4 regions of the Paenisporosarcina sp. P4_D4 genome follow, and region 1 is predicted to be linked to each of the others. Evidence: riboswitches for the same ligand, from Rfam matches in the RefSeq annotation. Region 1 holds a riboswitch; each other region holds the start of a gene.
The links. A riboswitch is a leader RNA that binds a small molecule or an ion and turns the genes downstream of it on or off. The one in region 1 is predicted to bind S-adenosylmethionine.
Positions count from the first base shown of each region.

Region 1 (7,719 bases):
AATAAGCATTTCCAGCAAATTCCTTCCGGGAATTTGCTTTTTTCAATTCTCCTATCGTTTGCATGCATGAAATATATCCATAATGCCATGCTAGAAAAAAGGGGTTGAAAAAATGTCGAAAGTATATGTTTCGGTCACTCATCACCGATACTATTTCCATCCTGAGGATTCGCAATGGGAATATGAGATTGAAGCCGAGCCCGAAGTTTTAACCGTACTAGATCAATTATTTGATCAAAAGGAATCCTTTGAATGGAAAGGTTTTTGGAGAGCTCAAACGCCTTATGTACCTTATCATCTAGACCCAGAAAATGACGGTGTCGATTTACGATTGAAAAAGTTATACGCTGTCATTCATGAGTACGGAAATGAAGAAGCAAAACAACAAATAGAAACATTGCCTTATTATAGTTGAATGCTGTGCATGCCTTCGCTACACTATTTGAAAGGAGTGTAGCAGGCATGTTTTCTTTTGTAGATCAGCATGGGTTAAAAGTTACGTTATCATTTGAACCAAATGCCTTTTTAATTCCTACCACACATGTACTCGTGCTAGCGAACAGGCAGAACCAGTGGTTGCTAACAAAACATCCACAAAGAGGGATTGAATTTCCCGGTGGAAAAGTAGAATCAGGCGAGACGTTAGAACAAGCAGCAAAACGGGAAGTATTTGAAGAAACAGGCGCACAACTTTCAAATTTAATATGGTTTGCAGAATATATGGTGCATGAGCGTAAGCCTTTTTGTAAGGCGGTTTTCCGTGCAACAGTTGATTCAATTGAAAACAATAGTGAACGATTTGAGACTGAGGGACCTGTATGGATGACGATACAGGAGTTTTTCAAATCAACTAATCTTAGTTTTCATATGACAGATGACGGAATGAGAAAAATGTTGGAACAGGTGATGTTAGATGAAAGTAGACGGAACAATTGTACACAGACTTCCGTATCCAAGTCCAAATCCACAAGTTAAATTAACGGAAATTGTCTATTGGTCATGTGGATTCAGGGTAAAAGGGTTACTTGCGGAGCCACGCAAAGAAGGCAAGTATGAGGGAATCCTCTATTTACGTGGAGGTATTCAAAACATTGGTATGGTTCGATCTGCTCGAATTGCTCAGTTTGCCACACAAGGATTCGTGGTGTTTGCCCCTTATTATCGTGGGAACAGAGGCGGCGAAGGTAGAGATGAATTTGCTGGGGAAGATCGGTTTGACGCTACCAATGGAGTAGAAGTATTAAGACAGTTTATTTCAGTGAACCGTATTCATCTGTTTGCATTTTCTCGTGGAGGAATTATGGCTTTATGGACGGCTGTTCTGCGTTCAGATATTACATCGGTTGTCACCTGGTCAGGTGTGTCAGACATGGTTCTCACCTATGAGGAACGTGAAGACATGCGTAGAATGATGAAGCGGGTGATTGGTGGTAATCCTACGAATGTACCTGAGGCATATGAACTTCGTCAACCACTCAAACATGTCAGTGCTATTGATGCCAAAATTCTAATTATCCATGGACGAAAAGATGGGAATGTCGGAATTGAACATGCCTTACGTCTCGAAAAAGCACTCATTGATGGAAATAAAAATTTTGAGACTTGGTATTTTAAAGATTACACACATTATTTCCCTTCGAAAACCAATAGACAAACTGTCAGAGATTTAACGGACTGGATGAAACGACAAGGGGAATAATATATGAAACATATCCGAATTCATTTAAAGACTAGCAGTACTGCTAACAAAACCTCGGTCCCTAATGATACGTCATATTGGAAAAAGCTTTGGGATACGTATACGAGTGAATATGCTTCAGTGGAAATTCAGTGTTGGCAGGAAGAAGTGCATGATATTGAGGAATTGACCAAACTCTCTGCACATTCTGTGAATCAAGGACTTGTAAAATCGTTTACAATTACATTGAACGAAAAAAACTGTAACTATTTACGTAATCATTCAATTGATGCAGACGGTGGTTTAAAATGGTTCACTATATTCTTTTATAAAGAAGATATTCAAATGCTTGAGATAGCACAATATGGTTCAGAAATTGTATTATATGGAGTAAATGAGAAAGAAGCGGAAGAATTTGAAGCGCTATTCCCTGAAATCGAGAACGCGGAATACTTCAAAGAACACCTCATGTAAGCAGAGGAGGGTGAGGCATGGGAAATTTACATATAATATACGATTCTTTATTACTAACCAGTGAAACCAACAAGCTTAGGAAGAGTATTAGCTATTGGTTTCCGTTAATGAATGAGGTACTTCCAGTGTTTACAGAAGTCGAAGTACATTGTCATGAAGATGAAAAAGAAGCAATTCTTAAGATTAAACCTTTCGCTCATACCATTCGATATGGAAGTGGATTGGTTATTTTTACAATGCCTCTAAATCAGAAGCTAAAAGACTTGCTACTGTATGGGGTAAATGAAGGACAGACAAGAATTCCTTGGTATACATTAGTATTCAAGAGAAATGGTGCACATATTTGTACTGTTAAATATCACGGATCTGAATTGTTTTTCTACCAGATAACGAAAGAGGATGCTAAAGAGATAGAATCTTACTTTCCAGAAGAGACAGTTTTTGAATATACGGAGTAAAAAAAATGGCCTGCACATGAAGTGCAAGCCATTTTTGTATTCTAGATAATTGGACCGCCATTAGAAATAATGTCTTCAGACACTGATCCAAATTTATTGAAGTTCTCACGGAATCGATTAGCCAATTCTTGTGCTTTTTTATCGTATGCTGCTGGATCCGCCCATGCATCGCGTGGGTTTAATACGTCAGAAGGTACGCCAGGTACTTCTTTAGGAATAGCTAAACCGAATGCTGAACCTTTATCCATTTCAACATTATCTAATTTGCCTTCCAATGCAGCACGAACCATCGCACGTGTATAAGAAAGTTTCATACGGCTACCAACGCCAAATTCGCCGCCTGTCCAGCCAGTATTTACAAGGAAGACTTGTGCATCATGCTCATCTATTTTCTTCCCTAACATTTCTGCATATACAGTTGCAGGAAGGGGAAGGAATGGAGAACCGAAACAAGTTGAGAATGTTGCTTGTGGAGATGTAATTCCACGTTCTGTACCAGCAAGCTTCGATGTAAATCCACTTAAGAAGTGATACATCGCTTGTTCTTTCGTCAACTTACTGATTGGAGGTAATACCCCAAACGCATCAGCAGTTAAGAAAATGATGGTTTTTGGATGACCTGCTACAGAAGGATCAACAATATTGTCGATTGCTTGTAATGGGTAAGCGGCACGCGTGTTTTCAGTTAACGAAATATTTTCGTAGTCAGGTATACGCGTTTCAGGATCCAATACTACGTTTTCCAATACAGAACCAAAACGGATTGCATCGAAAATTTGTGGTTCATTTTCACGTGTTAAGTTAATTGCTTTTGCGTAACAGCCGCCTTCAATATTGAATACGCCGTTATCTGACCAGCCATGCTCATCATCGCCGATTAATTTACGATCTGCATCAGCAGATAATGTTGTTTTTCCTGTTCCGGACAATCCGAAGAACAAAGCAACATCGCCTTTTTCACCAACGTTTGCAGAACAGTGCATCGGTAGGATGCCTTGCTCAGGGAGCAAGTAGTTCATAATAGAGAAAATTGATTTTTTCATTTCACCGGCATACTCAGTACCACCGATTAAAATGATGCGTTTTTCCATTGACACAATGATAAACGTTTCGGAACCTGTACCATCGATTGCAGGATCTGCTTTGAAAGTCGGAGCATAAACGATTGTGAATTGTGCTTCATGCGATGCCAACTCATCTTTAGACGGACGAATGAATAATTGGTGTGCAAAAAGGTTATGCCAAGCATATTCATTGATTACTTGCAATGAAAGGCGAGATTCTTTATCCGCACCGGCAAAGCCATTAAAGACAAATAACTCTTCTTTTGTTTTTAAATAGTTCACAACTTTTTTATATAAAGAGTTGAAAATTTCAGATGATATTGGTTGGTTTACTGAGCCCCAATCAATCTTGTCTTTCGAGCTATCTTCCACAACAACATATTTGTCTTTAGGAGAACGTCCTGTATATTTTCCTGTCACTACTTTTACAGCTCCAGTTGGTGTTAAGACAGCTTCTCCACGTAATGTTGCTTTCTCCACAAGTTGTGGGACTGAAAGTTGCACATGCACGTTTTGGCCATTTAACAAGTCGTTCAGCTCGTTCATCGTGTTCACTGAATTCATGTATATGTACCTTCCTTTATCGTATATTACCCTTAAATCGGGTTAACCTTGATTCGAAAATTAGTATAACACATTACGCTTAATAATCTACACTAATAGCCTAATTAATTTTATCTGATTTTCGAACATTTATATAGAACGAAAAAAATATTTGACAAGGCTTCATTAGTTTATTATGATGTAAAACTGAACGGATACTCTTATCCCGAGCTGGTGGAGGGGTCAGGCCCTATGAAACCCGGCAACCTGCAGTTATGAACCAAGTAGTAATTGGCAAAGGTGCTGAACCTGAAGCAAGGTGTATTCCTTGGATGATAAGAGTGAAAGGTGCCTATTAACGAATGCCTTTCCTCATGTTTTTACGTGAGAGAGGGTTTTTTTTATGACATCTCCCTTTATCCTCGTGTGCAGAAGCCCGAAAAGGCGGAAGGTTTTATTCTAATGAATAAGCTGGACATGGGAAATGAGTACCGTTTGAATTTTCCGAGAGCAATCTCGAAGGATATAGGAGGAATATTAAATGACAACTCGTCGTCTATTTACATCAGAATCAGTAACAGAAGGGCATCCGGACAAAATTTGCGATCAAATCTCAGACGCAATTTTAGATGCTATTTTAACTGAAGATCCAAATGCACGTGTTGCTTGTGAAACAACTGTAACAACAGGTTTAGTGCTTGTTGCCGGTGAAATCACAACATCTGCATACGTGGATATTCAAAAAGTCGTACGTGAAACAGTTCGTGAAATCGGCTACACACGTGCAAAATATGGTTTTGACTCAGAGACTTCTGCAGTATTGACTGCAATCGATGAGCAATCTGCTGACATCGCAATGGGTGTTGACAGAGCACTGGAAGCACGTGAAGGTTCGATGACAGATTCAGACATCGAAGCAATCGGTGCAGGTGACCAAGGTTTAATGTTCGGTTTTGCTTGTAATGAAACACCGGAATTAATGCCTCTTCCAATTAGTATGGCTCATAAGTTAGCTCGTCGTTTAGCATTAGTTCGTAAAGAAGAAATTCTTCCATACTTACGTCCAGATGGCAAAACACAAGTAACTGTAGAATATGATGAAAACAATAAACCGTTGCGTATTGACACAATCGTTATTTCTACTCAACATCACCCAGAAGTAACACTTGAGCAAATTCAACGTAACTTGAAAGAACATGTCATCAATCCTGTCGTTCCGGCAGAATTAATTGACGAAAATACAAAATACTTCATTAACCCAACTGGTCGCTTCGTAATTGGTGGACCACAAGGGGATGCTGGTTTAACTGGTCGCAAAATTATCGTAGATACTTACGGTGGATACGCTCGTCACGGTGGCGGCGCATTCTCTGGTAAAGATGCGACAAAAGTTGACCGTTCAGCAGCATATGCAGCACGTTATGTAGCGAAAAACATCGTAGCAGCAGGACTTGCTGACCGTTGCGAAGTTCAACTTGCATATGCAATCGGTGTTGCACAACCAGTATCAATTGCAATCGATACTTTTGGTACAGGCACTGTAGAAGAATCGAAACTTGTTGAAATTGTTCGCGATTCATTCGACCTTCGCCCAGCTGGAATCATCAAAATGTTAGATCTACGTCGTCCGATTTACAAGCAGACAGCTGCTTATGGACACTTCGGTCGCACAGACTTGGATGTACCATGGGAGAAAACAGACAGAGCGGCTACTTTGAAAGAAAAAGCAGGCGTTTAAGATTGAGAAGCCATTCCGGGTATGACCTGGAATGGCTTTTTTATTGGAAATTAGTGGGCGAAAGGGAACAAATCAATTTGAACGGGAATAAATTTAAGAATGCTTCAACATATTAAAAGGACCGGGCTCTATCACCCGGTCCTTACTATCCGTTTACTTTTGTTGTTGCATTGCCTTATAAATCTGTCCTTTTTCAGCATATTCTCTCACAATACGTTCCATATCTAATTTGTCTTCAGCATTCAACTCCCGAACCACTTTTGCCGGTCGTCCCAATGCAAGCATACCTGGGGGAATTACTTTACCGGGTGGAACCAAGCTGCCTGCTCCAATAAATGCACCTTCACCAATCTCTGCGCCATCCAGGACAATGGAACCCATGCCAATTAAGGCGCCTTTTCGTATAGTACAGCTATGCAAAGTTACTTGGTGTCCGATGGTGACTTCATCTTCCAAAATTAATGGAGCGGCAGGGCTTTGATGAAGGCAACACAAATCTTGAATATTAACTTTTCGGCCGATTCGTGTCGCATTGACATCACCACGAATAATGGTATTAAACCAAATAGTGGACTCTGGACCGATTGTCACATCACCACTTATTGTGACATAATCAGCAATATAAACAGATGGGTCAATCATGGGTGTTTTATCATTAAATGGATAAATCATTCTAAAACCTCGTTTCTTCTTGCCATATGGTTTCATTATACAAAAAAAGAGGAACTAAAAAAGGATGACTTCGTCGAATAAAGAAATAGAAGGAGCGATGATTATGTGGAAATGGGAAGCTGATGGACAGGCTAAAGCAGTCATCGCCATCGTACACAGCGCGTATGAACATCATCGTAGGTACGCCTGGGTTATAGAAGAGTTTAGAAGTTCAGGATTTCATGTTGTAATGGGGGATCTACCGGGGCACGGAGAATCGGCTCTCAATAAACAAGCACATGACGAGGATTTTCAATCCTATGGCACTTTTATCAATCACTTGATTGACGCTTCGCTTACATATAACTTACCCGTTTTTATTATGGGTCACGGGTTAGGTGCAACTTTAGTCATGCAAGTGCTTCAGGAAAAATCAATTGAATGTGCTGGAATAATTCTGACATCTCCTTGGATGCATTTACATATTCATGCATCGAAACTTTCCAGTGCTTTAGCCAACATGGGGAAGCTAGCTGAAAACGTCAAAAGTACTCATGAAATAACCATTAAAAAACTGACAAGAAATTATGATGTTTATACGCAAGGTAAAGACGATGATCTATATAACACGACCATTACTTTGAAGTGGTACAGGGAGTTGCAGCATTTGATGAAAGCAACAACTGCCAAACAAGAAAGCATTCAAGATGTTCCTATTTTGATGATGACTGCAGAGCGGGATAAAATTGCGGATCCGACATTCGCAAAGAATTGGCTGCAAAAACAAAAACTTTCTGAAATACAATATAAAGAGTGGAAAAATTGTTTTCATGATCTGTTCCAAGAGCCAGAACGAGAAGATGTGTTTTATTACACGAAGACATTCGTGAATAATGTGTTGCGTTCACTCGGATATGTGGTTTAAGACAAATAAAAGCCTTTCTAATGAAAAATTAGAAAGGCTTTTACTATGGATTTGTTTATGACTTCATTTATGAATTATGCAGATTTACAAGGATTAATAAATTATTCTGACATGAAAATTAGCCCCCTGTAAAAAAGGGAAGCAATAGATTCCAAATTTCAAAACCTGAACATTTACCAATATGATAA
Region 1 covers NZ_JBFUIO010000007.1:66,931-74,649, reverse strand. Annotated here, with positions in the region: gene AC1DSL_RS03850 (Dps family protein) at 1-5, shown strand, start outside; gene AC1DSL_RS03845 (hypothetical protein) at 113-415, shown strand; gene AC1DSL_RS03840 (NUDIX domain-containing protein) at 463-975, shown strand; gene AC1DSL_RS03835 (alpha/beta hydrolase family protein) at 914-1,699, shown strand; gene AC1DSL_RS03830 (hypothetical protein) at 1,703-2,152, shown strand; gene AC1DSL_RS03825 (hypothetical protein) at 2,170-2,610, shown strand; gene pckA (phosphoenolpyruvate carboxykinase (ATP)) at 2,652-4,238, opposite strand; SAM riboswitch class I at 4,436-4,559, shown strand; gene metK (methionine adenosyltransferase) at 4,759-5,955, shown strand; gene AC1DSL_RS03810 (gamma carbonic anhydrase) at 6,109-6,627, opposite strand; gene AC1DSL_RS03805 (alpha/beta hydrolase) at 6,731-7,531, shown strand.

Region 2 (7,719 bases), on a different contig from region 1:
AAGTAATGATATCTTCCGGTTTACCTTGAGCATGGACATCGCCATTTTTAATGGCAATGATATTGTGGGCGTATCGGGATGCTAAGTTCAAATCATGTAATACCATCACGATGGTACGATCTTTTTTCTCATTTAATTCAAACAGCAAATCCAAAATTTCAATTTGGTGCGTCATGTCCAAATAAGTCGTAGGTTCATCAAGCAAGATGAGATCGGTATCTTGAGCGAGTGTCATTGCAATCCAAGCACGTTGTCGTTGGCCACCGGATAATGTATCAACGGCGCGGTCACGAAGATCGCTAATTCGCGTTGCTTCCATTGCGGCTTCCACTTTTTCTGTATCTTCTTCAGTCCAGCGCTTCAACCATGACTGGTGGGGATAACGGCCTTGCTTCACCAAATCATGAACCGTCAGACCTTCTGGTGAAACGGGTGATTGAGGCAGTATACCCATTTTTTTAGCCACTTCTTTGGAAGACATGCGGTGAACATCTTTTCCTTCCAATAGGACAGAACCGGTTGTCGGTTTCAATAAACGTGCAATAGAACGAAGCAACGTTGACTTTCCGCAGCCATTGCTGCCAACAAAAACGGAAATTTCTCCACGGGGTATATGTAAATTTAAATTCTCAAATAGTAAATGATCAGAATATCCAATTGAAAGGGATTCAGCTTTAACAGCAGTATGCATCATTGTAACCTCCATCTAACTGATAGGTGTTCTCACTTAAGACATCATACCATAAAACAAAGAATTAATGAGAATGATTTTCATTAATTACTGGAAAAGTCTTTACAAAATTGTGAAGTTGTCGGTGCAGGATAAGTAATCATGACCTGCTTATGATGTTTTCTACGATTCCCATAAAATATATGCCGGATGGTGCAAAATTAGGTGACGTTTATTGGGAAATTCAATGTCATAGGAAATTCCATAAAAAAACAAGCACAGTCTGTCAGGAGGACAGTCAATGCTTGTGTTATGGCAATATTAAGCTTGTCTTTCAAACAGTTGAATCATTTCAATCATGACTTTGGTTGCTTTTTCCATGTTATCGACTGAAATGTATTCATATTTTCCATGATAGTTTTCGCCACCTGTAAAGATATTAGGTGTTGGCATGCCCATATATGATAATTGTGAACCGTCAGTACCTCCACGAATTGGGATGACTAATGGATTAATTGATAGATTCGTCATCGCTTCATGTGCAATATCGACAATTTCTTTTACAGGCTCAATTTTTTCACCCATGTTGAAATATTGATCATGCAGTTCATACGAAATTGCATTTGATCCGTATTCTGCTTTGATTTTTGAAGCAGCTTCTTCAAATAATGCTTTCTTCGCTTCGAATTTTTCACGGTCAAAGTCACGTACGATATAAGACAATTTGGCTTCTTCTACATGCCCGTTGAAATTCATCAAGTGGATGAATCCTTCATGTCCTTCAGTCTTCTCAGGCACTTCATCTGCAGGCATATAAGATTGGAACTTCATGGCGATGGTCAGAGCGTTCACCATTTTGTTTTTAGCTGAACCTGGATGAACGCTTGTCCCACGTGTGATAACTTTAGCACCAGCTGCATTGAAACTTTCAAATTGAAGTTCTCCAAGAGGTCCGCCATCCATTGTATAAGCATACTTGGCATCAAATTTTTCAACATCAAATTTATGTGGCCCACGCCCAATTTCTTCGTCTGGAGTAAAGGCAACACGAAGTTTGCCGTGTTTAATGTCTGGATTATTAATTAGAAACTCCATAGCTGTCATAATTTCAGCAATTCCTGCTTTGTTGTCGGCACCTAGTAAAGTCGTGCCATCTGTTGTTATTAAAGTGTGCCCGATATAATTATTAAGCTCTGGGAAATCGTCAGGAGACATAACGGTTTCTTCGTTTAATCGGATGTCGCCACCTTCATAGCAATCGATACGCTGAGGGTTTACATTCTTACCTGTATAATCAGTTGCTGTGTCGACGTGAGCTAAAAAGCCGATTGTTGGCAATTCACGTTCTGAATTTGCAGGCAAAGTGGCAAATAAATAACCATTGTCATCAAGTGAAATGTCTTCCATTCCGATTGAAGCCAATTCTTTTTCTAGTTCGTGCAATAAGTCCCACTGACCTGGTGTAGATGGACAAGTGGTGCTTTCAGCATCTGATTGTGTATCAATTTTGGCATAACGTACAAGGCGTTCGATTAATGTTTCTTGCATGGTTTCATCTCCCTTAGAAAAGTTGGTTCGGAGTCGGGCAGATATTGACCGACATGATGCGGGCCAGTAGTCTTTACCCCTTACCTCAGTTTAGCACTTTCATTCGGTTCACGGAATAATGATTGTTCTGGCCGAATGAAATTTTAACGACTTTTTAGTAAATTCGGAATAAAAAATAGATTCCCCAATTAATTGGAGTGAGTCACTTTTTTCTTTTTGATAACCGAAGAAACTCGTGGTTCCATCCCGGATCTCAAACGGTGTATATTCTCGCGATGCTTCCATAACGCAAGTAAGAAGAGTGCGGTGGTTATGACAATTGGCATAGTACTTTCTGTAATCAAAAAGGCTAAAATGATATATGTAATATATAAGAACAGTACACCGATTAATAAGTAATCTGTCACCAATGAAACGACAATCAGCAAGATAAGTCCAACCAATCCGATTCTCCAATCCAGTACTAACATCACTCCAATAACAGATGCCGTTCCTTTACCACCATCAAAATGCATCTGAAATGGATAATTGTGACCTATTACGACAGATGCCCCCACAAGAAATAATAGGACCCATTGATACTCCAAGGAAAGATCAGTAGATTCGAATATAAGACGCAAAAGGACGATTGCAAGTATTCCTTTACCAATATCAACAAATGCAACGAGTGCCCCGTATTTCCAGCCTAATACAATAGTGGCATTGGATGCCCCCGCATTCTTTACTCCCTGTTCCTTTACATTCACCCCAGAAAGCCGTTGCGCCACATTTGAACCGTGGAGACAGCCAATTAAATAACCTGATAGTAAGGTGATTAGCACCCATAATGCAAGATTCATATTCCCAACCCCTTTTTTTCACTAACTCTTTAAACGTTTGAGTGTTGGCAGAAGTTTCAAAAAATTATATAAATAATTCTTGACTATTTATGGATATTAAACATATACTGATTCTCAAGATGGAAAACTAAATCAAATACTCTTATCTAGAGTGGCGGAGGGACTAGGCCCTGCGATGCCCGGCAACCGGCAAGTGATTAACTTGCAAAGGTGCTAATTCCTACAGATTTCTTTAGTGGAGATCTGAAAGATAAGAGGAGGATCACGCACTTGTGAGCCCCTCTTCTTAAGCGAAGACGGGGCTTTTTTCTGTTCATAAAACTCCTCTTTCGCCTCCACACTTCCATCTAAAACACAATCCAGGAGGGAAAACAATGACAAATCTTCAACCGGAAACTCTACTTTTACACGGAGGTCAGCAGCCGGACCCAATCACGGGTTCCCGTGCAGTGCCAATCTACAAAACAACTTCTTTTGTTTTCAGAGATACGGAACATGCCCAAAACTTATTCGCCTTGCAGGAAACTGGACACATTTATTCACGCATCGGCAACCCGACTGTGGACGTATTTGAACAGCGAATCGCGTTATTGGAAGGTGGCACAGCAGCGGTAGCCCTATCGAGTGGCATGGCTGCGATAGCCTTCTCCATTCTGAATGTAGCAGGAGCCGGTGATGAAATCGTCGCTGCTGGCAATTTGTATGGTGGGACCTACAATCTATTTGCCAATACACTTCCACGGTATGGAATCACGGTGAAGTTTGTAGATTCCACCGATCCTGAGAATTTCCGCGGGGCCATTACCGATAAAACGAAAGCCATTTTCGGGGAAATCATCGGAAACCCAAGCCTTCATGTTTTGGACGTAGAAGCTGTAGCTGACATTGCACACGAGAACGGAATTCCGTTGATTATCGATAATACGTTTGCAACGCCATACGGAAGCAACCCTATCGAATTCGGTGCGGATGTAGTCGTTCATTCAGCTACGAAATGGATTGGGGGACACGGTACGTCAATCGGCGGTGTCGTTGTGGATGCAGGTAAGTTTGATTGGAACAGCGAGAAGTTTCCTGGCTTTACGGAACCGGATACGAGCTACCATGGCCTTCGTTACGGGATTGATGTCCCCCAAGTGGCTTTCGCGATTAAACTGCGGGTCCAGCTACTGCGTGACTTCGGTCCATGCCTAAGCCCGGATAATGCATTCGCTTTTTTGCAAGGTCTTGAAACATTGCATCTCCGCGTACCGAAACATAATGAAAATGCAATTGCAGTCGCACAATACTTAGCAAATCATCCGGCAGTAGAATGGGTAAGTTTCAATGGTTTCGAATCTCATCCATCTCATCAATTGGCAAACAAGTACTTAAAGAATGGATACGGCTCGATTGTGAATTTTGGCATTAAAGGAGGTCGGAAAGCAGGACGAAAACTTATCGACCATGTCCAAATCTGGTCGCATGTGGCTAATGTAGGGGATGCAAAATCGCTCATTATCCATCCTGCTTCAACAACCCATCAACAGTTAAGCAGTGAAGAGTTGAAGCAATCGGGTGTAACGGAAGAGTTGATTCGTCTATCAGTAGGATTGGAATCTGTGAAAGACCTGGTAGCCGATTTGGGGAAAGCAATAGAACATGCCACCGTCGTAACGGTTTAATGTGGAGGTGAATTTAATGGCAACAGGAAGTGTGACAATCGGGAATTTTCAACTAGAGTCTGGAGAATGGCTTGAGCATGTTGAACTTTCATATGAAACTCTTGGTCCTTCAGAAGCACCAGTTGTTTTGGTTTGTCATGCGTTAACTGGCAATCAATATGCCGTTGGATCAAAGGAATCACCGGGCTGGTGGAGCGGGTTAATTGGACCGGGAAAGAATATTGATACCGACTCTTTTCGAGTTATTACACTGAATGTCCTTGGAGGATGCTCGGGTACGACGGGGCCGTTGACCATCAATCCCTCTACAGGCAATCCATATCGATCATCCTTTCCGACAATTACAATTCGTGATATGGTGCATGCGGAAAAAAAGGCATTACTAGCTTTGGGTATTAATCGGCTTCATGCGGTAGTTGGTGGGTCACTTGGTGGCATGCGTGTTTTGGAGTGGGGATTACTTTATCCAAAAGATATGGATATTCTTATTCCTTTAGCAGTTACCCCTTATCTAAGTGACACAGGTATTGCTTTTAACTACATTGGAATCCATGCAATTGAGACGGATGCGAATTATCTCAATGGAAACTATACCTGTTCCTCGGAGATCAAGGGGTTTGAAACGGCTCGAATGGCGGGGCTGGTTACTTATCGTAGTGAACAATTACATAAGAACCGTTTTGCCAGAAAGACCAGAAGCGATGGATTGTTCGAAATCGAATCCTATATGAAATATCAAGGGGTAAAACTGGCTAACCGTTTTGATGCGAATAGCTACCTTACCTTGTTAAGAGCAATGAATACCCATGATATCGGAAGGGATAGAGGGGGTATAGAAATTGCGGCAAAGCAATTTGAAGCAAAAGTGATTACCATAGCATTCACATATGATTTACTATATCCACCTGAGGACATTTGCTCTTTTGCGCATCTCGTTCCTAATCATCATTTCTGTATGGTCAACACAAGATTCGGTCATGATGGCTTTCTGACTGAATTTGAGACATGGGGAGATATATTATCTGTTCACTTGGGGGTAAAGTCATGGCGACGATTCAAGCAGCAATCTTAGGTTTTGGCACAGTTGGTCAAGGTATTTACCAAATACTTAATGAGAAAAAGGATCAATTAAAAGAATCACTTGGATTAGATATAGACATCAAAGCAATTCTGATAAGAGATAAGACAAAAAGTCGCATGGCAGCTCCAGATGTATTGTTCACTGACAACTTTGATGAAATTGAAGCTATCCCAGATCTTCAAATTGTTTTTGAAGCCATTGTGGGAGAAGACCCTGCTTACGATTATTTATGTAAGGCCATTCAAAAAGGTTGTCATGTCATTACGGCTAATAAAGTCATGTTCTCAAAGCGTGGCTTGGAGTTACAGGAACTTGCAAATAGGCAAGGTGTCCATGTGGGATATGAAGCAACTACAGCTGGCGGTGTTCCCATAATTTCAACTTTGAAAAATATTCTTCTAGTAAATCAGGTTCAAAGAATTCAAGGGATATTAAATGGAACATCAAATTACATCTTAACTCAAATGAGGGTGCAAGAAAGCAGTTTTCAGGATGCTTTGGAGGAAGCAAAGTTACTGGGGTACGCAGAGGCAGATCCTTTCAATGACATTTCAGGTCAAGACGCATTTCGAAAGCTTATGATATTGAGTAATTTAGCATTCGGTAAACAACCAAAGTGGAATGATGTATCGATTGAAGGAATAGCAGATATCACTCTTGAACAAGTACTGGGGGCTGCAAGGGAAGGTTTGCGTTTCAGACATGTGGCAGAAATTGTCGAAAAGGTAGATGGATCCTTACATGCGAGTGTTGGTCCAAGATTGGTAGGCCCAGAGCATCCTTTGTATGCAATTGAGGGAGTAAATAACGCAATTGCGCTTGAAACGGATTACATGGGAACTTTAACTTTAGTGGGCCCGGGAGCAGGTAAATTCCCGACTGCAAGTGCCATGGTGAAAGATTATGCAGAAATTATCGGCAAACGGACTCAAATTTTAGTCACCATATAAGAAAATCGAACCGCTACATTCTCTCCAAATGGAGAAATGAAGCGGTTTTTCTATTGGGGAAAATAACGTACTTATTATATAGAAGGAATACATTCAAAACACTTGATTTTAAGTATCTTGAAGTCGAGGTTATTGGAATTACATGGAAAAAATAAAGAATCATTATACCCTCTAATTGTAAAAAAAAGGTTTATTAAAGGTAAAATAGTTGTGATTTAAAAGTATATCAAATTTAACGAATCGCATTATATCAACGTTTTGGTGATTAGGTAAAAATAAATATCGTGAAATAGGTTTATTTACACGGTACAAGGGAACTACGAAAAGGTATTGGGAATATTATCCAACTTTGACATTACGGGAAAGTAAATGGTAAATAATATATGACTATTGAGGTATTCAATGAAGGATTATACCTAAAAGTATAAAAGAAACCATTTTGAAAAGAGGGATTAATGAATGTTAGAGGCAAAAAGGCGTGCGGCTGTATTCTTTATTTTGGCCTTTATTTTAGCGGCCGCCACTGGGTATATGGTCCTTCAGAAAGTTAAAGACTTAAATTCCGAATTAGGAGCAATGACAAAAATTTATGTGGCTAATGGAGAGATTCTTTCTCGAGAAGTAATTCAGGAAAGCCAAGTAACCGTTATGGAAATTCCAAATAAGTTTGTAGTTAAAGATTCTCATATTACATCGTTCGAAGAACTGCAGTACCAAGTTTCCGTCCTGCCTCTCAAGGAAGGGGATATCATCACCAAAAGCATGATCAAACCAGCTACAACACTTCAAAATGAAAATAATCGGTTGGTCAGCTTAAATAGCTCAGAAAAAATTCAATTTGACCAAGTAATCGAAACTCTAGATCGAGTGGATATTGTTGTATCGACTGATAATAATGGCGACCACAAAACGACCATGTTCATGAAAGATGTGGTAGTAAGATGGGCGTTAGGTAATAAAGATGGCA
Region 2 covers NZ_JBFUIO010000001.1:11,553-19,271, forward strand. Annotated here, with positions in the region: gene AC1DSL_RS00065 (ABC transporter ATP-binding protein) at 1-691, opposite strand, end outside; gene pepT (peptidase T) at 992-2,218, opposite strand; gene AC1DSL_RS00075 (glycerol-3-phosphate acyltransferase) at 2,407-3,057, opposite strand; SAM riboswitch class I at 3,197-3,314, shown strand; gene AC1DSL_RS00080 (O-acetylhomoserine aminocarboxypropyltransferase/cysteine synthase family protein) at 3,432-4,721, shown strand; gene metX (homoserine O-acetyltransferase MetX) at 4,738-5,793, shown strand; gene AC1DSL_RS00090 (homoserine dehydrogenase) at 5,766-6,752, shown strand; gene AC1DSL_RS00095 (CpaB family protein) at 7,212-7,719, shown strand, end outside.
Region 2: another riboswitch for S-adenosylmethionine. It lies ahead of AC1DSL_RS00080 (O-acetylhomoserine aminocarboxypropyltransferase/cysteine synthase family protein); the one in region 1 lies ahead of metK (methionine adenosyltransferase).

Region 3 (7,719 bases), on a different contig from region 1:
ACATCAATAAAGTGAATGTCAATGGTGGTGCCATAGCACTTGGACATCCACTTGGTGCTACAGGTTCGATTTTAACGCTGAAAATGATTCATGAATTAAAACGTCAAGGCAAGCAATTTGGCGTTGTCACGATGTGTATCGGCGGAGGCATGGGTGCAGCTGGCGTATTTGAGATTCTTTAATAGAATTATTGAAAAAATAGGAGGGAAACAAAATGACGAAGACGATTGCAAATGTAATTAAAGGCGGAAGCTTTTTAGTGGAAGATGTAGCACTTGATCGCGTCTTTACACCGGAAGACTTTACAGATGAACATAAAATGATTGCTAAAACAACAGAGGATTATGTTACACATGAAGTGGTGCCAGTCATTGAAAACTTGGAACATCATGAGTTTGAGCATTCTGTAAGACTATTAAAATCAGCTGGTGACTTAGGTTTACTAGGTGCAGACGTGCCTGAAGAATACGGCGGTCTGGCATTGGATAAAGTTTCATCTGCACTAATTGCAGAGAAAATGTCGCGTGCAGGTGGTTTCTCCATTACTCACGGTGCACACGTTGGAATTGGATCATTACCAATTGTACTTTTTGGGAATGAAGAACAAAAACAAAAATATTTGCCTAAACTCGCCACTGGCGAACTAATTGCCGCTTACGCGCTAACAGAGCCAGGTTCAGGTTCGGATGCTTTAGGTGCTAAAACTTCTGCCAAGTTAAATGCAGAAGGTACGCACTATGTATTAAATGGAGAGAAACAATGGATTACAAACGCTGGTTTTGCGGATGTATTTGTTGTGTATGCAAAAATTGACGGAGAACAATTCTCTGCTTTCATCGTAGAACGTGAATTCTCAGGCGTTTCAGTAGGCGCGGAAGAGAAGAAAATGGGGATTAAATCTTCTTCGACACGTACTTTAATTTTACAGGATGCACAAGTGCCGGTTGAAAACTTACTTGGGGAAGTTGGCCGTGGCCACGTTATTGCATTCAATATCTTGAATATTGGTCGTTACAAATTGGGAGTGGGTACAGTTGGTGCATCCAAACGTGCTTTTGAATTGGCTGTTGCCTATTCGAACCAACGTCAACAATTTAAAACACCGATTTCTTCTTTCAACTTAACAAAAGAAAAGCTTTCAACAATGGCATCCAAATTATATGCTTCGGAAAGTTTGATTTATCGTACGGTTGGTTATTTTGAAGACCGCATGAGTCAATTGAGTCCTGAAGAGCAAAAAGATGGCAAAGCTATTGCTGCTTCTATTGCGGAATATGCTATTGAATGTTCAATCAACAAAGTGTTCGGCACAGAAGTATTGGATTATATTGCGGATGAAGCAGTTCAGTTGCATGGCGGTTACGGCTTCATGCAAGAGTATGAAGTAGAGCGCATCTATCGTGACTCCCGCATTAACCGTATTTTCGAAGGCACAAATGAAATCAATCGTTTGCTGGTACCTGGTACGTTCTTGCGTAAAGCTATGAAAGGTGAACTTCCACTTCTTCAAAAAGCACAAGCGCTTCAATCAGAATTGTTAATGATGATGCCAGAAGAAATTGAAGATGCACCATTAGCTCAAGAAAAAGTATTGGTGCAAAATGCTAAAAAAATCGGCTTGCTAGCTGCAGGTTTAGCGGCTCAACGTTACGGTACAAAACTTGAAACTGAACAAGAAGTATTGACAAACATTGCGGACATCGTGAACAATCTATTCGCAATGGAATCAGCTGTTCTGCGTTCAGAGAAAGCAATCCAGCGTGACGGTGTTGATAAAGCGAACCAAAAACTTCTATACACTCAAATCTTCTGTCAGGAAGCTTTTGAATGTATCGAAAAAGATGCGAAAGAAACATTGATTGCTGCAGTTGAAGGCGATAACTTACGCATGATGCTTTCTGCACTGCGTAAATTGACTCGCTCTACTCCTTATAATGTAATTGCCAAAAAACGTGAAGCTTCGGTTAAATTGATTGACGCTGTGAAATACGTAGTTTAATAAAATTTCGATATTTGACCCTATTATTGAACAAGGCGAAGTGCTTCTGCCACTTCGCCTTGTTTGTATTTTAAGAAAACTATTAATACTAAAAATCACCGATAGGTTCTTCGATGAACCTAAGGAGAACTTCCTTCAAAACTGGAAATAAACAAGTGAAAATATTTGATTGACGCAAAGAAAAACGTAGAATAAAAAATCCGAACGCTTCTGATGAGGTGTTCGGATTTATTTTTTGATAGACTGGTTAAAATGATGATAAGGAGGTTTAATGATGGCTATTACGTATTATGGATATCCGAAATGTAGTACTTGCAAAAAGGCTAAAGCATGGTTGGATGCCGAAGGTCTTACGTATCATGATGTACATATTGTAGAAACTCCCCCTTCAAAGGAAGAGTTGAAAAAGATCGTAGAGACAAGTGGGTTGCCGCTTAAGAAGTTTTATAACACGAGTGGAATGAAATACAGGGAGCTTGGTTTAAAAGATAAACTGCCGACGATGTCAGATGAAGAACAATATGAATTGCTTGCTTCAGACGGGATGCTCATTAAGAGACCCCTTGTGACGGACGGCTTGAAAGCCACAGTAGGTTTTAAGGAGTCGGATTTTACTGTGAATTGGAAAAGCTGATTTTCTGTTCTTGTTTTTAAGGAAAGATTATGTCAAACTGAAGTTGAATATATTACATATTTGGAGGGGTATTAATGAGCACACCAAAAGAATTACGCTACTCTGAGGAACACGAATGGGTTAAAGTTGAAGATGGAAAAGCACGCATCGGCATCACTAACTTCGCTCAATCTGAGCTTGGTGATATTGTATTCGTAGAACTTCCACAAGTAGGCGACGAAATCAAAACGAACGAACCATTTGGCAGTGTTGAATCTGTTAAAACAGTTTCTGAGCTATACGCACCAATCAGTGGTAAAGTAGTTGAAGTGAACAGCGGATTGGAAGACAGTCCTGAATTCGTGAATGAATCTCCATACGAGAATGCATGGATGATCGTTGTAGAACCTACAGATTTGTCTGAAGTGGACTCATTAATGACGGCTGAGCAATACGAAGAAATGACACAAGAGTAATATCGTTAGTTGAACGCCGACATTTGTTCGGCGTTTTTTGCATATGTCGATTATAACAGCGAGTTTAAAACGGGATATTGAAAAGAGTGGCAATGGTTGTGATCGGGAAGAGTTGCAACCTGATGGACTCCGTTTCAAGAAAACTTTTTAAACAATCTTTTATGTCAGTACAGCCAGGAGTGATCCCATGCCAATAGATAAAGTCATAATTGTAGAAGGTCGATCAGATAAACAGCGGATTCTGCGACTTATTGCAGAGCCAGTTGAAATTATCTGCACGAACGGAACAGTCAGCCCCACGCGATTGGAAGAAATATTAGCCCCCTACGATCAGTTGGAGATTTATGTATTTGTCGATGCTGATAAGTCCGGAGAGAAATTACGTGCGCTCATTAAACGTGAATTTCCCGAAGCACTTCATTTATATACTGATCCAGCCTACCGAGAAGTTGCGACTACACCAATGAAAGTTCTAGCGACTGTGTTGCTCGGAGCGAATATCGATGTTAAAGCGGAATTTATTGCCTAAAGGATGAATACAATGAAAGAATGGACGCGAGCGGAGTGGGAAAATCATTCTCAAAACGCAAAGAGGGCAGCTTATTATTTATATACGCCCATGTGTGGAACTTGCCAAGTTGCCTCAAAAATGATGGACGTTGTGGAAGAACTTTTGCCAGATTTGCAAATAGGGAAAGCAAACTTGAACTATGTAGAAAGTTTAGCGGTCGATTATCAAATCCAAAGCGTCCCTTGTTTACTCATTGCGGAAAATGGTCAAATAGTTGAAAAAGTTTATGCTTTTCAATCAGTTCCCTATCTATATAATCGTTTGCAAAAAAAAAATTGACGTTCGCATTTGAACGTGTTACATTATCATTCGTAACTAAAAACTTAATATCGTAAACTCTTATAAAGAGAGGCTGAGGGAAGTGCCCTATGAAGCCCGGCAACCGTCACAATTTGTGAAATGGTGCCAAATCACTCAAAGCGAATTCGCTTTGAAAGATGAGAGAACGGTCTAACGTATATAATTGTGCATTAGTCCCTTCTGCTTGTCTGCGGAAGGGATTTTTATTTTTTTAGGATATTTCAATAAAATGATGTTGATATTAAATGAAATGAAAGAGTTTATTTGCGCGCGTTATGCTTGAGTGCAGGTAAGTGGTTTTAAACTTCTTGACTCATGCGAAACATGCAGCCAGTGCAAATGCATGATAAAGAAAACAAATAAAATGGTGTATAAATTCAGAGGTGAAGTGAATATGATTCAATTAAAAAACTTATCAAAACGGTTTGAAACCGGTAATGGACAACTCATAGCGGTAGATGACGTGAATGTGACGATTGATCAAGGCGAGATTTTTGGCATAATCGGTTACAGTGGAGCAGGAAAAAGTACTTTGATCCGATTATTAAATGGCTTGGAAAAACCTACTTCAGGTAGTGTCACTGTAAATGGACACGAAATCTCGTCCAGTTCAGGACAGGATCTTCGTAGTGCAAGACAAAAAGTAAGCATGATTTTTCAACATTTCAACTTACTATGGTCGCGGACAGTCGAGGAAAATATCTCATTCCCACTAGAAATTGCAGGGATTAGCAAAACGCAACGTTCAGAACGAGTTAAAGAATTAATCGAACTAGTTGGATTGACAGGCAGGGAGAAAGCATACCCTTCCCAATTATCCGGCGGTCAAAAGCAACGGGTAGGAATTGCACGTGCCCTTGCCAATAATCCTGAAGTGCTGCTATGTGATGAAGCGACATCAGCACTTGACCCTGAAACAACAGATGCCATATTGGAACTATTGGTAGATATCAACAAACGGTTGGGTTTGACAATTGTCCTGATTACACATGAAATGCATGTCATCCGTAAAATTTGTCATCGGGTTGCAGTCATGGAAGCTGGAAAAGTGGTTGAAATGGGAAGTGTACTTCAAATATTCCAAACTCCTGAACAACCCATTACGAAACGTTTTGTTGCCCAGGTAAATGGTCCGGAGTCAGCCAGCCAGACGATTGCTCATTTGGTAGAGCAATATCCCTCAGGCAAGCTTGTGAAACTAGTTTTTGTCGGAGATAGAACGGAGCAACCGATTCTATCAAGATTAATTAAGCAATATCAAGTAGAAGTTAACATCGTTCAAGGGAATATCGCACAAACTCAAAATGGTGCATATGGAACGTTATATTTACAAATCGATGGCGATTCAAATGCCATCAATCAAGCGATTGATTATTTACATGGACAAGATGTTCATACGGAGGTGATTTCACATGATTGAAAACCTTCTACCGAATGTGGATTGGGAAAAAATGTGGGAAGCCACACTTGAAACGTTATATATGACTTCAATGGCTACCGTTTTAACTTTCATAATCGGACTTGCACTTGGAATTTTGCTGTTTGTAACTAGCCCTCGTCAATTATGGGCAAATAAAATAGTGTACTGGTTAACAGGGGCGTTCGTTAATATTTTCAGATCCATCCCGTTTATCATCTTAATTATTTTGTTGATTCCGTTTACTAAATTCCTACTCGGTACGATTCGTGGGGCAAATGCTGCATTACCGGCACTAATCATAGGTGCAGCACCATTTTATGCCCGCATGGTCCTGATTGCATTACGTGAAATAGATAAAGGTGTAATTGAAGCTGCTCGCTCAATGGGCGCTAAAACTTCCACAATCATTTGGAAAGTGCTTCTTCCAGAGTCCATGCCTGCATTAATCTCAGGACTGACCGTTACAGCAATTGCCCTTGTAGGTTATACCGCGATGGCAGGAATTATTGGAGCGGGCGGTCTTGGAACACTCGCATTTTTAGATGGCTTCCAACGCAGTAGGGGAGATGTAACAGTTGTTTCCACAATTATCATTTTACTAATTGTCTTTATCATCCAATGGGTGGGAGATTCGATCACAACAAAAACAGACAAACGTTAAGGTGCTTTCGGGTGAAAGCTCGATCAAATAAACAAAAAAAGGGAGAGAAAATGATGAAGAAATTTGTAGCAGGAATTTTATTATCGGCAAGTGCAATCACTCTAGCGGCATGTGGAGGAGGAGCTGGCTCATCATCAGGTGGAGACAGTAAAGAACTTGTAGTGGGAGCATCTAACATACCCCATTCAGAAATTTTGGAACAAGCAAAACCGTTGCTTGAAGAAAAAGGTATTGAACTTAAAATTGAAACTTACCAAGATTACATTTTACCGAATGAGGATTTGGAAAATGGCGATTTGGATGCAAACTACTTCCAGCACATTCCTTACTTCGAAGCTCAAATGGCCGATCATGGCTATGATTTTGCCAATGCTGGCGGTATCCATATTGAGCCAATCGGTGTGTACTCAAAAAAATATAAGTCTCTGGATGAACTTCCTGAAGGAGCAACGATACTGATTAGTAATTCAGTTGCTGACCATGGTCGTATCCTATCTATGTTGGAAGCTGAGGGTCTAATCACATTAAAAGAAGGCATTGATAAGACAACAGCAGAAGTAAAAGATATTGTAGACAATCCGAAGAACTTGGAATTTGATGCAGAATACGAAGCGGCACTTCTTGTACAAATGTACGAAAATGAAGAAGGCGATGCGGTGTTAATCAACTCAAACTACGCAATCGACGCTGGGTTGAACCCATTGGAAGATTCAATCGCTATTGAAAACTCAGAATCTCCATACGTAAATATCATTGCTGTAAAAGCTGGTAATGAAAAAAATAAAGAAATTAAAGCATTAGTTGAAGTATTGAAATCTAAAGAAATTCAAGATTTCATTTTAGATGAATGGGGCGGTTCGGTCGTTCCAGTTAAATAAAGTAATCCTATGGACGCCGGGAAACCGGCGTCTTTTCTATTTCTTGGAAGATGATACTTAGTCACCCAGTAAATTGAAGATTGTTTTTTGTAGGAATTATTGGGTGAGACCGATTAAATGGTATTTGATGCCGATTAAATCCAAGACAATGCCGATTAAATTTCATTTTACTCCAAATTAAATGAGTGTCATACCGAGTTAGGATTTAATCCAAACGATGATTATATTAATGATTGTACATTACATAGCACAGGATAGTTTTGAATTGGCAACAAATATAAATGGAGATGAGGCATCACCATGTTAATCGTGAATCGACTTTCACGTGAAAAAACTAATGAAAGTAGCTCTTTGGAATCATAATTTTCAATGTGTTCCGACTATTTTGTATAGCCTTTACATTGGGAATATTGTTATGGTAGGATAATGATGCAAATTGACTACATATAAAGGAGATTCAATGATGAAAAAATTATTACTACTACTTACTTCACTTACAATCGTTCTTGCGGCATGTTCATCTGATAAAGAAGAAAAGCCGGAAACAACAACAAACGGAGCAGCAAAGACTGAAGAAAAAGCTAATCCTGCAGCAGATATGATGAAGTTTTATTTATCCATTTCTCAATCAATTAATGAGGTTGATGCTGATTTAAACGCTTTTGAAGATGCAGCGGGTGAAGCTACGCTTCCTGAAGGTGCCGATCTTCAAACGATGAAAGATGCAGCAAAAGCTTCTGCAGACAATACATCAGCAAAAGTAGAGGCGTTGGAAGTTCCTAAAACCTTAACAAAGCAACA
Region 3 covers NZ_JBFUIO010000042.1:10,511-18,229, reverse strand. Annotated here, with positions in the region: gene AC1DSL_RS10855 (acetyl-CoA C-acetyltransferase) at 1-182, shown strand, start outside; gene AC1DSL_RS10850 (acyl-CoA dehydrogenase family protein) at 215-1,999, shown strand; gene AC1DSL_RS10845 (arsenate reductase family protein) at 2,274-2,633, shown strand; gene gcvH (glycine cleavage system protein GcvH) at 2,708-3,088, shown strand; gene AC1DSL_RS10835 (toprim domain-containing protein) at 3,276-3,617, shown strand; gene AC1DSL_RS10830 (thioredoxin family protein) at 3,630-3,938, shown strand; SAM riboswitch class I at 3,996-4,103, shown strand; gene AC1DSL_RS10825 (methionine ABC transporter ATP-binding protein) at 4,354-5,379, shown strand; gene AC1DSL_RS10820 (methionine ABC transporter permease) at 5,372-6,040, shown strand; gene AC1DSL_RS10815 (MetQ/NlpA family ABC transporter substrate-binding protein) at 6,094-6,918, shown strand; gene AC1DSL_RS10810 (hypothetical protein) at 7,382-7,719, shown strand, end outside.
Region 3: another riboswitch for S-adenosylmethionine. It lies ahead of AC1DSL_RS10825 (methionine ABC transporter ATP-binding protein); the one in region 1 lies ahead of metK (methionine adenosyltransferase).

Region 4 (7,719 bases), on a different contig from region 1:
GGATGGGAACTAAAGCTTATCGACTGAAACGATATGCTGAATGGGTACTGGATGAAAAAAAGTACGCAAAAAATAAGCGAAATGAATCACTGGAATATCGAGTTTTCAAACACAAGACACCGTTGCTGCGTCAGTTAAAAGACGTGGACATGCAACTGCAATATAATAAAGTCGTGAATTTAAAGATTGCGGCTAAAAAAGTAAGTGGAATCGTCGTTCAGCCAGGTGAAACGTTTTCCTACTGGAAGACAATTGGGAAAACAACGAGACGGAAAGGTTATCTTGACGGCATGATTTTGCATTATGGGAAAGTGCGATCTGGTCCAGGCGGTGGCCTTTGCCAATTATCCAACCTGATTTACTGGATGACTTTGCATACTCCACTTACTGTAACAGAACGCTACCGTCACAGTTACGATGTATTTCCGGATTCCAAGCGCAGCCAACCTTTTGGAAGCGGGGCAACTTGTGCATATAACTATTTGGACCTGCAGATTAAAAATGAAACGAATGAACCTTACCAACTAATCATTTACGTAACCGATCAATCTTTGGTAGGCGAATGGCGATCGACACAACCTTCTTTGACGACCTACAATGTTTATGAAAAAGAGCATTGGTTCACATTAGAACAATGGGGCGGGTACGTACGTCACAACACGATATACCGTGAAGTACTCAACCGTTTCGGAGAACGAATCGATGACGAGTTCATTACTGAAAACCATGCCATTACCATGTATGAACCTTTTCTGACGGATGGAAAAGCATAAAAGAAACAGCTCAGCAGGAATCTGCTGAGCTGTTTTATTGTTCGTCTAATAAAGAAAGAAAAAATGACTGTTTCGATTAACATTTACGGATGAGGTTTATATGTTTTGTATAGGGGTAAATTTGAATTAGAACATTAGAAACATTCAACTAACACAAAATATGAGGAGGAAACTAACATGGCAGATTGGAAAAAAACATTATTAGCAAGTAGTCTAGTAGGTGGAATCGTTTTGGGTGGTTTAGCAGGTTGTGGTGACGGAGTTGACCAGGATAATGGTGTCAATGATGGTGACCAGAAGGACGAAGTAGATTCTGAAAACAAAAACACTGAAGAAGGCGAAGAATAATTCAGCCGATTTAAGGAGCGTAAAGCTCCTTTTTTTTATGGACAATAAGTGAAGTTAATGGGTTAAGCCTTGTAACACCATCACTCTATAGCTTTTTAGCAGTTAAGAATTTCTCTTTAAATATGTTGCTTAATTCACTCCAAACGTCAAATTTATTCCCATCTAAATCATAAAAAACAAAGTTTTTTCCTGCATGCCCGCGGTTTTCGATATCGCCAATTCTTATTTCTTTTTCATTGAAATCCTTGTGTATACTTTCTAAAGCAGATAATCCGTTCACTTCAAAGGTAATAGAGAAATGTTCATTCCCATTAATGTCATAGAAGTTCGAGCTTTGATTATCTCTAGACTTAACAAGGAATATACTTTGGTTGGCTAAATTAAGAATAGCTTTATCGTTGTCTTTATAGCTTAATTCAGCACCTAATTTGTGTACATACCATTCCGAAGATAGCTCTACGTCGGTAACAGGTAAATATGTAGTTCCTACTCTTAGTAACTTTTCCTTCATCTTATAATCCTCCCCAAAAATTTTCTAAAATTGAGTTCTTCATCCTATTTCTATTTTCGATACTACAATGGGGAAATCCTGTTTGAACTTATGAACTGGAAACCGATCAAATAAAAAACCATCTCCTTTTTTTCGGGAGATGGTTTTCATTATGATTTGAATAAATTCAGCCAGCCTTTGTATTTAAACCAGGCGAACATTAACAATCCGATAAGTGCCATTCCGCCTAAAGCGAAAAAGTAGCCGTATTTCGTCTCGAGTTCCGGCATGTTTTCAAAGTTCATGCCATATACCCCTGCTACAAATGTTAGTGGAATGAAAATGGAGGATACAATCGTTAAAATCATCATGATTCGGTTCATTCGATTGGAGTTCATTGCCATATAGCTATCTCGTATATCCGCTGTAAGTTCTCGGTTTGACTCCACAATTTCTGTCAGTTTGACGAGGTGATCAGAAATATCCGCAAAGTAGGAATGTTCGTGCTGTTGAAGGTTAAAACTACTCGAGTTTAAAACTCGGTACATCAAATCACGCATCGGCAAAATCGTTCGGCGCAACCATAACAAGTCACTGCGCATTTCAAAGACAGTATCCATCGAAAAATGCTTCATATCAAACGTCATCTGATCTTCAATTTCGTTCAAATGGTCCTCAATCTTGTACACAAGTGGAAAGTAGGAATCAACCACTTTGTCGAGAATTTGATACATCGCATAAATCGCTCCACGTTCCCAGAAGGAGGCATCGCGTTGCAATTTTTCTCGAACCAAGTCCAATTCTTGAACGGTATTATGATGAAAAGTAACAACAAAATTCTTTCCAACGAATAAATCCAATTCTTCTGCTTCGAGTGTCTCTTCATTCAGCGTATGGACGACAAAGAAATGATATCCATCGTGGTAATCGACTTTCGGGCGCTGCAAGCGGTGTAAACAATCTTCAATCGCCAGTGGATGGAAATGAAAGAACGAATCAAGCAAAGCCCATTCAGTGGCTGATGGTTTGTCAAAATCAATCCAGTACCAGTCGAATGACTTTTTATGTAGATCTTCTAAAGGAAAGTCCATTTCTAATTGGCTATCAACGGTAACTCCAAATGTTCGAATCATAAGTAAAACCTCGTTTCACACTGTAAATGCTAGTAGTAGTTTACCACGAAAGTTCGATGTGCTTGTATTGAAGCCAACAAAATTCGTTTGAAAAAGGAGAAGTTACCAGTCGATTTCTTATAACTTCACATTAAAAGTTCATTTTCTAAATAATGTCTTAACAAGTTATTCACATCCTCTTCATATTCATCTATTACACTAAAGGTGCAAGCTCAAATCCAAGGAGGTCCTACATGAGTCAAACACGTTTGAAAAAGAAAGCTTTACCTATCGCAATCCTTTCGTTTTTAGCCATCAGTGGAGTCGCGGGAACCATTGCCACATTTCCATTTCATAAACGACAACGAATACCTCTAAAAGCTAGATAAAGGAAAAATAAAAAATGCGATTTAAAGGAGAGTCATTAACGTGGAAATTCAACGAAGACCTTGGAAAAAAATATCTTTGACGCGATTTATGGACTTCATAAGTAAGTCCACTCAAAGAGCACAAGAAAAGAGATTTTCTCAATTAAATTCATCACAGACACCTTGGAATTAACTAAACGCAATCATAAATAAATAAATTGATTCACTTTACTACTCTCATTTCTTATGGAGAGTTTTTTCTTGTTTAAAAACTCCTTCATACGGGAATTTACATATCTTTAATAACTTTTACCACTCCATACGCTGACAGATACGAAATCGGGATGAGAAGAAAAAGAATGATCAATCCAATCATCGTACCAAGTGGAGAGATAGGAAGTAGATTACCTGCAAAAAATCCAAGTATCTGAAAATAAATGACGAAAATGACGATGGACATGATTAGAATAATCATCTTATTTTTGAAGGTTTTCATTGTGATTCTCCTTCCGCAACAACCAAATATAGTACCATTAAGTATTACATTTACTTCCAATTGTTACAACTGTTTCTTTAAAGCGAGCGCATCGTTTGACTCTCTGTAAAATATAGTTTATTCTAGCCATGGAATTAATAAATTCATAAAGCGCCATTTTCACAATGGCGGCCAAGTTTTCTAGGGTTCCGCAAACAACCGGTTTGGTCTGGTCCAAGAGAAAACGCTTTGCACACATGCAAAGATACACGGAAGGATAAAAGCCTGGGAGATGACGTATGATACGTTTATCTCTCGGGCTTATTTTGATTTGGAAAAGGAGTATGTTTTCATGAATAAAGAATGGATGAAAGTCTTCATAGCAGCATTTTTTGAAGTGTTTTGGGTAATTGGTCTCAAGCATGCGGATGATATTTGGACATGGTTGGGCACGGCAATTGCGATTTCAGTGAGTTTCTATTTAATGATTATGGCAGGGAAAACACTTCCTGTTGGAACCGTGTATGCAGTGTTTGTCGGACTTGGTACAGCTGGTACAGTGATTGCGGATATCCTCTTTTTCGGGGAATCATTTAGTATCGCAAAAATTGCCTTGATTGCACTTCTGTTAATTGGGGTTGTCGGGCTTAAGCTGGTGACAAAAGAACAGGAAGAGGTGGAATCCTAATGGCGTGGATATTCTTAATCATTGCTGGATTGTTTGAAATGACAGGTGTGGCGATGATCAGTCAAGTGCATAAAAGTCGCAATTGGAAGTCCATTAGCGGATTGTTCGCAAGCTTTTTGGCAAGCTTCCTGTTCCTTGCACTCGCCATGGAAACCCTTCCGATGGGTACGGCATACGCAGTGTGGACAGGTATTGGTGCTTCAGGTGGAGCGATTTTAGGCATGATTTTATACGGGGAGCCTAAAACATGGTTGCGCATGCTGTTTATTGCCATGGTGTTAGGAGCGGCTGTCGGTTTGAAATTTATTTCTTAGGACGGTCATATCTATTTCCCGGCAAACATAGCATAACTTTATCACACACATAAAAAGCAGTATATTTTAATTTGTTAGAAAATTATGTTGACAAGTATTTTGCACCCTGTCATAATCCAATTTAGATTTTAAAAAATATCATATCTACATTTTTCTTATCAAGAGCAGGTGGAGGGACTAGCCCTATGAAACCCGGCAACCGACTTACGCGAGTAGGCACGGTGCTAATTCTTGCAGCAGTAGCTGACAGATAAGAGGATGTTAGTTCAACTACTAACCTCTTCTTTTTTGTGAAGAGGTTTTTTATTTTCCCTAAAGAGGTGGAGACATTGAGTGAAGTAATCGCGACTTATTTAGTCCATAGCATAGAAGAAAATTTAGAAAAAAAAGCAGAAGGCATCGCACTTGGCTTGACGGTCGGATCATGGACCGACTTACCGCAACTGGAACAACAGCAACTGAAGAAACATAAGGGACGCGTTGTATCTGTCCAAAAAGAAAATAGTCAATTAGAAAGCCGAACGAAAGGAATTATTCGCATTGCATACCCCATGGCGAATTTCAGTCCTGATTTGCCAGCCATTTTAACGACGACTTTTGGCAAGTTATCACTGGACGGGGAAATCAAATTAATTGATTTGGAGTTCAGTCCGGAATTAACGGGCCACTTTCCAGGGCCGAAATTCGGCACAGAAGGAATCCGACAATTGACAGGCGTGCAAGAACGACCATTTGTCATGAGTATCTTTAAAGGCATACTCGGGAAAGATTTGGGCTTTTTACTAACACAACTCGAACACCAAGCACGCGGTGGTGTGGATTTTGTGAAAGATGATGAAATTTTATTCGAAAACGAGTCGACGCCTTTTGAACAACGGATTGTAAAAGGACGTGAAGTACTCGAGCATGTTTTCTCGGAGACAGGTCACCGCACACGTTACGCAGTGAATTTGACAGGACGTACATTCGACTTAAAAGACAAAGCAAGACACGCGACAGAGCTAGGGGCAGATATGTTGCTGTTTAATGTTTATGCATACGGATTGGATACACTGCAAAGTTTAGCTGAAGATCCAGAAATTGCGATTCCGATTATGGCACACCCAGCCGTTTCGGGAGCATTCACTCCATCCCAAAAGTATGGTCTCTCAAACCACCTCGCACTGGGTAAATTATTGCGACTTGCCGGGGCGGATTTCTCGTTATTTCCTTCACCATATGGCAGTGTGGCCTTGGAAAAATCAGAAACACTACAAATTGCAGATGCACTCCATGTTCCTGGTTTGATAAAGACCTCTTTGCCAGTGCCTTCAGCCGGAATTCATCCGGGCATGGTGCCGCAACTGATTGAAGACTTTGGTATTGATTCCGTCATCAATGCAGGTGGCGGGGTGCACGGACATCCAGCAGGTTCTGCGGCAGGGGGCAAAGCATTCAGGCAAGCGGTTGATGCAACGCTTTCAAGGAAGACCTTATCAGAGGCTGCGCAAACAAATGCAGAACTGCAACAAGCACTGGAATTGTGGGGTGACAAAGTACGATGACACAACCCGTTATATTTTGTGATTTTGATGGCACGATTACCACGAAAGATAACATTATGGCCATCATGAAAAAATTCGCACCCCCCGAGTGGGAGCCGATTAAAGATCAGATTCTCGGCCAACAAATAACCATTCAACAAGGCGTGACACAACTTTTCAACTTGCTATCAACCGACCAAAAAGATGAAATTACCCAATTTGTATTGGAACAGGCACAAATTCGAGAAGGATTTGAGGATTTTGTGGCCTATACGAAAGCACAGAAGATTCCACTCTTTATTGTATCTGGAGGCATTGATTTCTTTGTTAAGCCACTCGTGAAGGAACATATAGAAGACGACCGTATTTACTGCAATGTGGCAGATTTTTCTGGAGAAACCATCACAATCAACTGGCCTCATACATGCGATGAACATTGCTCGAATGGCTGTGGTTGTTGTAAACCATCCATTATCCGCAAACTGAGTGACGACAACACTTACAAAATCGTCATCGGTGATTCCATTACCGATTTGCAAGCGGCCAAACTGGCAGACAAAGTCATAGCGCGGGACTTCCTCATCGAAAAATGCGAAGAACTCGATATTCCTTTTGAGCCATTTGAAACATTTACAGACGTGATTCACATTTTAAAGCAATTGGAGGTACGCACATGAGCAATTACTTTTCCCGTTGGAACGAGCTTGCGGCCATAAAAAAAGAACTCGCAGACCGCGATTGGTTCTACGGAACGAGTGGTAATTTATCGATTAAGGTAACGAATGAACCGGTTACATTCCTCGTTACAGCATCCGGTAAGGACAAAAGGAAATTCACGGATCATGACTTTTTACTGGTTGATGCAGCTGGTGAAAAGTTGGAGGAAACGATGTCAAAGCCATCGGCTGAAACTTTGCTCCACGCTAAGATTTATAACAAAACAAATGCCGGTTGTGTCCTTCATGTGCACACGATTGACAACAATGTCATCACAGAACTGTATAAACATGATACACATATCGATTTCACCGGAAATGAAATTATTAAAGCACTCGGTTCCTGGGAACAAGATGCCAAAGTCAGCATTCCGATCATTCCAAATGTCGCGCATATCCCGACACTTGCTGAACAATTTGATCGTTATGTAACAGGGGACACGGGAGCAATCCTGATTAAAAATCACGGCATCACGGTGTGGGGCAAAGACGCTTTTGAAGCGAAAAAATATTTGGAAGCATGGGAATTTTTATTCTCGTACCAAGTGAAAATAGCAACTATAAAACATGTAGTGGGGAGTTATTAAAAATGGCATACATTCGCAAACACGCAAACAACGAACGCATTGAAGAAGAGCAAGCAGTCATCGCCTTTTTGAACAGCAATGAAGTTATTTATGAAAAATGGGACATCGAGAAGCTTCCAACCAATCTTCGTGAAAAATTCAATTTAACAGATGAAGAAAAACATCAGATTCTATCCGCATTCGGAATCGAAATTGCTGACATTTCCGAGCGACGCAACTACCAGCAAGCGGATGTGATTTCACTCTCTGAATCAACGCCTAACTTGGAACAACTGTTGAAAAATTTCCAACAGGAGCACCATCATGAAGACGATGAAGTGCGTTT
Region 4 covers NZ_JBFUIO010000013.1:11,298-19,016, reverse strand. Annotated here, with positions in the region: gene AC1DSL_RS05680 (VanW family protein) at 3-773, shown strand; gene AC1DSL_RS05675 (hypothetical protein) at 951-1,121, shown strand; gene AC1DSL_RS05670 (VOC family protein) at 1,207-1,632, opposite strand; gene corA (magnesium/cobalt transporter CorA) at 1,782-2,744, opposite strand; gene AC1DSL_RS05660 (hypothetical protein) at 2,978-3,112, shown strand; gene AC1DSL_RS05655 (hypothetical protein) at 3,381-3,587, opposite strand; guanidine-I (ykkC/yxkD leader) riboswitch at 3,757-3,860, shown strand; gene AC1DSL_RS05650 (DMT family transporter) at 3,919-4,254, shown strand; gene AC1DSL_RS05645 (DMT family transporter) at 4,254-4,568, shown strand; SAM riboswitch class I at 4,721-4,825, shown strand; gene AC1DSL_RS05640 (2,3-diketo-5-methylthiopentyl-1-phosphate enolase) at 4,898-6,112, shown strand; gene AC1DSL_RS05635 (2-hydroxy-3-keto-5-methylthiopentenyl-1-phosphate phosphatase) at 6,109-6,768, shown strand; gene AC1DSL_RS05630 (methylthioribulose 1-phosphate dehydratase) at 6,765-7,394, shown strand; gene AC1DSL_RS05625 (cupin domain-containing protein) at 7,397-7,719, shown strand, end outside.
Region 4: another riboswitch for S-adenosylmethionine. It lies ahead of AC1DSL_RS05640 (2,3-diketo-5-methylthiopentyl-1-phosphate enolase); the one in region 1 lies ahead of metK (methionine adenosyltransferase).